2 regions of the Salipaludibacillus agaradhaerens genome follow, and region 1 is predicted to be linked to the other one. Evidence: a T-box and tRNA genes for the amino acid it is inferred to sense, from the RefSeq annotation. Region 1 holds a T-box; the other holds one or more tRNA genes.
The links. A T-box is a leader RNA that pairs with one kind of tRNA and senses whether it is charged. The one in region 1 lies ahead of ileS (isoleucine--tRNA ligase), so its partner is inferred to be a tRNA-Ile.
Positions count from the first base shown of each region.

Region 2: it has a tRNA-Ile gene. The T-box ahead of ileS (isoleucine--tRNA ligase) is inferred to sense a tRNA for this amino acid. The anticodon was not compared.

Region 1 covers NZ_KV917378.1:141,843-145,950, reverse strand. Annotated here, with positions in the region: gene ileS (isoleucine--tRNA ligase) at 1-2,121, opposite strand, end outside; T-box leader at 2,218-2,461, opposite strand; gene BK581_RS00715 (DivIVA domain-containing protein) at 2,603-3,106, opposite strand; gene BK581_RS00710 (YlmH family RNA-binding protein) at 3,188-3,961, opposite strand; gene BK581_RS00705 (YggT family protein) at 3,986-4,108, opposite strand, start outside.
Region 2 covers NZ_KV917378.1:3,745,143-3,749,250, reverse strand. Annotated here, with positions in the region: gene BK581_RS20195 (hypothetical protein) at 47-205, opposite strand; partial or broken gene BK581_RS17240 (IS3 family transposase) at 728-1,889, shown strand; tRNA gene BK581_RS17235 (tRNA-Glu) at 2,010-2,084, opposite strand; tRNA gene BK581_RS17230 (tRNA-Ser) at 2,096-2,186, opposite strand; tRNA gene BK581_RS17225 (tRNA-Asn) at 2,191-2,265, opposite strand; tRNA gene BK581_RS17220 (tRNA-Ile) at 2,269-2,345, opposite strand; tRNA gene BK581_RS17215 (tRNA-Gly) at 2,362-2,435, opposite strand; tRNA gene BK581_RS17210 (tRNA-Arg) at 2,520-2,596, opposite strand; tRNA gene BK581_RS17205 (tRNA-Gly) at 2,598-2,672, opposite strand; tRNA gene BK581_RS17200 (tRNA-Gln) at 2,682-2,756, opposite strand; tRNA gene BK581_RS17195 (tRNA-His) at 2,773-2,848, opposite strand; tRNA gene BK581_RS17190 (tRNA-Trp) at 2,860-2,933, opposite strand; tRNA gene BK581_RS17185 (tRNA-Tyr) at 2,938-3,022, opposite strand; tRNA gene BK581_RS17180 (tRNA-Asp) at 3,293-3,368, opposite strand; tRNA gene BK581_RS17175 (tRNA-Ser) at 3,374-3,466, opposite strand; tRNA gene BK581_RS17170 (tRNA-Met) at 3,476-3,552, opposite strand; tRNA gene BK581_RS17165 (tRNA-Ala) at 3,581-3,656, opposite strand; rRNA gene rrf (5S ribosomal RNA) at 3,715-3,831, opposite strand; rRNA gene BK581_RS17155 (23S ribosomal RNA) at 3,914-4,108, opposite strand, start outside.

The sequences.
Region 1 (4,108 bases):
AATTTTATTATACACGTTAGCGAACTGATAATCTTCATACCCCTTTTTCACGTCACTGACAAGGTCATTTAGTTTTACGAGCATGTATTGATCAACTTCTGATAACTTATCATAAGCTACTGTATTTGTAGTTGGATCAAAGTCAGCTAAGTTACCTAAAAGGAATCTAAAAGTATTACGGATTTTCCTATAGACTTCCGCCACTTGTTTTAAAATATCATCTGACACGCGAACATCAGCTTGATAATCAACCGAGGCAACCCATAAACGTAAAATATCTGCACCGAGTTGCTTCATGACTTTGTTAGGAATGATCGTGTTCCCAAGGGATTTACTCATTTTCTTTCCGACTCCGTCTAAAGTGAAGCCATGACTAATCACAGCTTTATATGGTGCTTTTCCAGTCACTGCTACTGCTGTAGACAAGGACGAGTTAAACCAACCTCTATATTGATCAGAGCCTTCTAAATAGATATCTGCTGGACGTGTCAGATCATCCCGTTCTTCTAATACCGCTTGATGGGAAGACCCTGAATCAAACCATACATCCATAATGTCCATTTCTTTAGTAAAGTTGCCATTCGGACTATGTGGAGAAGTAAAGCCTTTTGGAAGCAAGTCTTTCGTTTCCCACTCAAACCAAATATTTGATCCATGCTCACGAAACAGTTGTGAGACGTGATCAATTGTTTCATCTGTAATAATTGGTTCGCCATCTTCGCCATAAAAAATTGGAATAGGGACACCCCAAGCCCGCTGACGAGAAATACACCAATCTCCTCTATCACGAACCATGTTATAAAGTCGGGTTTCTCCCCATTTCGGTAACCATTGAACCGCCTCTATTTCACGGAGAAGATCTTCTCTAAAATCTTTAATTGATGCAAACCACTGAGCAGTCGCTCGGAAAATCACTGGCTTCTTCGTGCGCCAATCGTGGGGGTAAGAGTGTGTAATAAACGAGAGCTTTAATAAGGCCCCTGCTTCTTCTAACTTCTCAGTGATCACTTTATTCGCTTCATCATAGAATAAACCTTCAAACATTGGTGCTTCATCCGTAAAGACACCTTTGTCGTTTACTGGACATAACACATCAAGGCCGTATGTTTGCCCCACGAGATAGTCGTCTTCCCCGTGTCCTGGAGCTGTATGTACACAACCAGTACCAGCATCTAAGGTCACATGATCTCCAAGAATGACAAGCGCTTCCCGATCGTAAAGAGGGTGTTTAGCTTTTATTCTTTCCAAGTCACTACCACTGAATGTTTGAGCGATCTCGTAATGGTCCCATTCAAACTCTTTCGCAAGCTGTTCAATTAGCTCTTTAGCTACAATATAAGTAGCTTCTCCTACTTTGACGGAAGCGTACGTTAACTCAGGATGAAGAGCAATAGCTAAGTTAGCTGGAATCGTCCAAGGTGTAGTCGTCCAAATGACAAATTTCTCATCACCTGCCAAAACACCGTTTCCTTCAGTAACATCAAAAGCTACATAAATTGATGGCGAACGTTTATCGTGATACTCGATCTCTGCTTCTGCCAAAGCTGATTCAGATGATGGTGACCAATAAACAGGTTTTTTACCTTTGTAAATATAACCTTTCTTTGCCATGTCACCAAAGACTTTAATTTGTTGTGCTTCAAAATCATGCGTCAAGGTTACATAGGGATTATCCCAATCACCACGGACACCAAGCCGTTTAAACTGCTCTTTTTGTCGCTCTACTTGCTCAAGTGCATATTCCTCGCATTTTTGGCGGAATTCCGCCACCGTTAATTTTTTTCTATCAACTTTTCCTTTTTTCGTTAGTGCTGTTTCAATAGGAAGCCCGTGCGTATCCCAGCCCGGCACGTAAGGTGCATGGTAACCGCTCATCGATTTATAGCGTACGATGAAATCTTTTAAAATCTTGTTTAATGCATGACCCATATGAATATCCCCATTGGCGTAAGGGGGACCGTCATGCAAAATAAATAACGGACGTCCTTCCGTTCGCTTTTGGACTTGTTCATAAATTTTTTCCTCATCCCATGCTGTTTGCATCTCGGGTTCCCGATTCGGAAGGTTCCCTCTCATCGGGAAATCTGTTTTGGGCATAAGTAACGTATCTTTGTAATCCATTTAATAGCCTCCAATCATTTTCTTTACACATTTACAACTTACTGTCGTCATCATTGTTCTCGCGGTATTTTCACAACAAAAAACTCCTCGCCCTCAGAAAGGGACGAGAAGTAAACCCGCGGTACCACCCTCATAAGCTCCTTACTTATTCAAAAGCAAGTTACTCACTCAAGCATCAGATAACGGTTATGATCCGGTGTTACCTATTAGAAAAGAATTCTTTTCGTTCAGAACACAGCTCCAGGGAGATATTCAAAACATGCTTGGCACCGGACTTCCACCACCACCGGCTCGCTTTTGCCATACTACATGTTTTTACTGGCCCTTTCAACGCTTATATAACTATCATTGTCACATATGACCCACAATAATCAATTTATTTAATGCAAGATAAAAGATTTAAAGTCTAAGTAGGTCATGGGGTTATGTGTAAAAATCTTCTTAAAGTATAAGGGAAGGTGTTTTAGTACGTCAAGACCGATTAAATATTTTCGTAATGTTCTTCCTCTTCTCGCTCGTTCAATGAATGAGATAAATCATCCCAATCTTCATTTCCTAACATCTCAAGCTGCGCCTCTAGAAGCATTTTAAAGCGCATGCGATACACCGACGCCTGCTTTTTTAATTCTTCTATTTCTAGGGCAACCTTACGAGATTTAGTCAATGCTTCATTAATAATTCGATCAGCATTTTTCTCCGATTCTTTAATAATCAATTTGGCTTCCTTATCAGCATTGCGTTTCACATCTTCTGCTGTTTCCTGAGCTACGAGAATAGATTTATTCAAAGTCATTTCAATATTTGAGAAGTGCTCAAGCTTTTCTTCCAGCTCTTGAACTCTGTCATAAAGTTCTTTCTTTTCTCTAATGACCATTTCATAATCTTTAATCATTTGATCTAAAAACTCATTTACTTCATCTTCATCATAGCCTCTAAAACCTCTTGCAAATTCCTTATTATGAATATCTAAGGGAGTTAATGGCACAGAAAAACACCTCCGAGTAGTTGTTGATTATGTCCTGATATTCGACACAATTTAGGATAATTCCTTTGTATGACGTTAATCTTATTTTGGGAAACCTAATATGAGGCGATACTTCCCTTTTTTTGTTTCTCCGTCAAACTGGACGATTTCACACCTTCCTTTACCTCTTAACGACAACATGTCACCTTCTGTGAGCTGATAAGATGGGTCATCAACTACTTTCCAATTCACCTTTACCTTTTCACCAGACACAGCCGGCTTAATTTTTGCTCTCGATATGTGGAATGCCTCGGAAAGCACAGTATCTAGTCTTAGAGAGGAGACAGTAACAGCTCGCTCATCTCTCTCTTGTTTAAAAGGTAGCACGTTTTCTTCCGGTAATTCACGCAACATGACATTAGTCTTTCCAACCGTTTGCAAATTCATTTGAACATACTCAGCCACTTCTTTAGCCAAAATGAGTTGAAAATGTTCTTGATCGGAGATAATATCACCAAATTTTTCGCGTTTCATACCAATACTCATAAGTGATCCTAAAAGTTGCCTGTGCTCTAGTGTACTAAATTTTTTCGGATAATCTAGCTCAAAGAGAGTCGTCTTATAATCATCCTTATTGGGGATAATATATTCAGGGTAAAGAAGCGCTCGCTTTCTTTCAGCGTTTTCATGACCTCCCCAAAACCCAAGTCGGACCGTTCCTTGATCACCGATAATTAACTTAACAATCTTCTGTTGACGTGGATCAAGAAAATCTGTTAATTTCGGCCGATATTCCTCTTCACCAATACGTTTCCAGTCTAAAACCTGATCAACGAAAGGGTGCTCATCTTTTCTAAAGTGTTCGTATAACGACATGACCTGTTTAATCTCCTTATGACATCACATGAAAAAAGAAAATAAGTACCTGACACCATCCATCGCAAACCTAAGAGCAAACAACGCCACGATCGGAGATATATCAATCATTCCGATTGGAGGGATGATTCGTCTGAACGGTTCAAA
Region 2 (4,108 bases), 3.6 Mb from region 1:
CCTCCTCATTTCCATATTGGAAGGTGTCTAGAATGAACAGGCATGTCTATATTACCAGGGCGAAAACGATTATAAAGATACCGATCGCCGTCACACTACCTACCAATCCCCCAAAAATAAACTTTCGATCTTTACGTACAAGCCCAATAACACTTATTACAATACTTGCACAAAGCAACAAGAATACTAGCATCATAAGTCCCATATAATCCTCCTTAACTTTTATTAAAAACAATCATAGCCTACACTTATTTCGGACCTACTCATGAAAGTCTTTTTGAACACGTCGTCGTACACGATCTAATGCCCAATAATATAGTGACAGAAGTGGAAGCGATTCGCGATAATGACTGGACAACCTATTCCTTTCTCCACAGCAGATTTAAATGAACATCTCATGGCCACCACGATCACTTGGACATGGCCCCCTTTTTCCTTAAATAGCTTTTCACTGTTTTACAGAAAGGTCACGCATTATATCCAACAGTTTTCTTTTTTGAATTTTCTCCATCATTATAACTTGATGTTTTTCTTTTCCATCAAAATGACTTTGTTCAATCCCCCCCCATCATACATCACAAACTATAATACCACATTATCCGAGGAAATTAAGTCTAAATAAAAACCCCCGAAAGCATTAGTAGAGTGACCTAATTAAATGAGACAAGGAAAAAACACCCCCATAGTCGTATATAAACTTAACGACAAATTTGGAGGTGTTTTTCTTATGGGCCGAAAAAATAATGTTTATCCAGAAGAAATAAAAAAAGAGGTTATTCGATTAAAGTTAACAGGAGAGTATACGAATAAAGAATTGATGGCACGCTTTGGCATTAAAAATAAAACACAGATTAAGACTTGGATGAGATGGTATAGAAAAGGAGAAGAACAACGATTAGCTCAACCTGCTGGAAAGCAGTATAAGTATGGAAAAGGATCAGAGGATATGAGCGAAATTGACCTGTTAAAAAGAAAATTGTCCTATTATGAAATGAGAGAAGAACTGTTGGGAAAGTACCAGGAAATCGAAAGGAAGTGGTGCCAGAAGCATTCGTAGAATTGGTTGAAATATTGAAGTCTAAATACACGATTACGTCGATTTGTGATTGTTTGAATGTTCCCAGTCAACTTATTATCGTTGGAGAAAGACATCTTGGAAACCTAAACCTTTAGAACAATTGGTATTAACTATTTGTAAAGAATTTAAATATAGAGTCGGGCATCGAATGGTGAGGGATCTTCTTAAAAAGGAACATCATATTAACGTCAATCGAAACACCGTTCAGAAGATCATGCAGAAGTTTAATATCCAATGTCGCGTAAAGCCAAAGCGACAATCCTATATAGCTGGGGAAAGTAAACTTGTGGTTGGGAACCTGTTAGAACAACATTTCTCCGCAGAGAGTTCGAATCAAAAGTGGGTGACTGACATTACATACTTACCTTATGGTGAAAAGATGCTATATTTATCAACCATAATGGACTTGTATAACAACGAAATTATTGCCTATCGAATCAGTGATAAACAAGATCTCTCGCTCGTGATAAACACTTTAGAAGATGCTTGTAGAGGTAGGGAGACTTATGGCGTCCTATTACACAGTGACCAAGGAGCTCAGTATACATCCTATAAATTTCAAGAAAAAGCAAAAGAAAAAGGCATTACCACAAGCATGTCTCGGAAAGGCAACTGCTTTGATAATGCCGTCATTGAATCCTTCCATTCCTCACTAAAGTCGGAAGAATTCAGCACTCAGCAACGAGTGCACCTTACAAATTCTATTGTACTAGAAAAAGTAGAAACGTACATGTATTATTACAATTATATACGACCATTTAAAAAGTTAAACTGCCATACCCCAGTAGAATTCAGGAGTATGGCAGCCTAGGTGTTTTTTTAAATCTCATTTTTCTAGGTCAGTTCATTAGCTTTTTCGAGGGTTCACACTAAGTTAATAACTTAGTGTTTATTTAACTAAAGGTATTGTGTATTAGAAATAGATAAATAATGGTGACCCGTACGGGATTCGAACCCGTGTTACCGCCGTGAAAGGGCGGTGTCTTAACCACTTGACCAACGGGCCAAACAAAAAAGTGGCGGAGAAGGAGGGATTTGAACCCTCGCGCCGTTTACACGACCTACACCCTTAGCAGGGGCGCCCCTTCAGCCACTTGGGTACTTCTCCTTAATGGCTCCACAGGTAGGATTCGAACCTACGACCGATCGGTTAACAGCCGATTGCTCTACCACTGAGCTACTGTGGAATATGGTGGGCCTAAGTGGACTCGAACCACCGACCTCACGCTTATCAGGCGTGCGCTCTAACCAGCTGAGCTATAGGCCCACAAAGAAAAATAAAGTGGAGCGGGTGAAGGGAATCGAACCCTCGTCATCAGCTTGGAAGGCTGAGGTTTTACCACTAAACTACACCCGCATGTGATTATATTTAGATTTTAGAATTATATCCTTGAAGAATGTTATGACTGCTTATGTACTTAGCAAATTAGAAAATTTAAAATGGCGCGCCCGAGAGGAGTCGAACCCCTAACCTTCTGATCCGTAGTCAGACACTCTATCCAATTGAGCTACGGGCGCATGGAGCGGGAAACGGGATTCGAACCCGCGACCCCCACCTTGGCAAGGTGGTGCTCTACCACTGAGCTATTCCCGCATATTAAAATGGCAGGCCCAGCAGGATTCGAACCTGCGCGTCACGGAATCAAAATCCGATGCCTTACCGCTTGGCTATGGGCCTATAAAGATTAAATTAATGGGGCGGCTGATGGGAATCGAACCCACGAATGCCGGAACCACAATCCGGTGCGTTAACCACTTCGCCACAACCGCCATAAAAATGATGGCAGGGGTAGTAGGAATCGAACCCACATCAAAGGTTTTGGAGACCTTCGTTTTACCATTAAACTATACCCCTGTGATGGTGGAGGGGGAGAGATTCGAACTCCCGAACCCGTAGGGAGCGGATTTACAGTCCGCCGCGTTTAGCCACTTCGCTACCCCTCCAAATTTTCTTGTCGATAAGCTACGAATTTCTTCGTCAGCTTCGTTCTCTCATTCCTTCACGTATACTAAATACGCTCTGTCACTCTTTCTCTCGCTTCCTTGACCTTCTTGCTTCTCGCCAAGAAAATAGTGATAAGCTACGAATTTCTTCGTCAGCTTCGTTCTCTCATTCCTTCACGTATACTAAATACGCTGTCATTCTTTCTCTCACTTCCTTGACCTTCTTGCTTCTCGTCAAAAAAATATGAGCTAATACAAAACATTAAAAAATGGCGGTCCCGACGGGAATCGAACCCGCGATCTCCTGCGTGACAGGCAGGCATGTTAACCGCTACACCACGGGACCTTTTATGGCGGAGGAAGAGGGATTCGAACCCCCGCGGGCCGTGAAGCCCCTGTCGGTTTTCAAGACCGATCCCTTCAGCCAGACTTGGGTATTCCTCCGAAATTTCATGGTAGCGGCGGAGGGGATCGAACCCCCGACCTCACGGGTATGAACCGTACGCTCTAGCCAGCTGAGCTACACCGCCACAATTTAACAGATTATTTAAATAATAATGGTGGAGCCTAGCGGGATCGAACCGCTGACCTCCTGCGTGCAAAGCAGGCGCTCTCCCAGCTGAGCTAAGGCCCCAAATAAACATCCTCTTATAAACATTCCAAATATGTAAACGCTTATATTTAGATAATATGCTCAGCGACGTCCTACTTTCACAGGGGGAGAGCCCCCAACTATCATCGGCGCTGGAGAGCTTAACTACCGTGTTCGGCATGGGAACGGGTGTGACCTCTCCGCGATTGTCACTGAACATATCAAGGTCTTATCGACCTTTCAAAACTGGATAACGGGACTGATAGGACATCATGTCTTAGAGAAAAGACGACTTGCTTTTGGTTAAGCCCTCGATCGATTAGTATCTCTCAGCTCCACATGTTGCCATGCGTCCACCCGAGACCTATCAACCTCATCTTCTCTGAGGGATCTTACTCACATAAAGTGATGGGAAATCTCATCTTGAGGGGGGCTTCATGCTTAGATGCTTTCAGCACTTATCCCTGCCACACGTAGCTACCCAGCCATGCTCC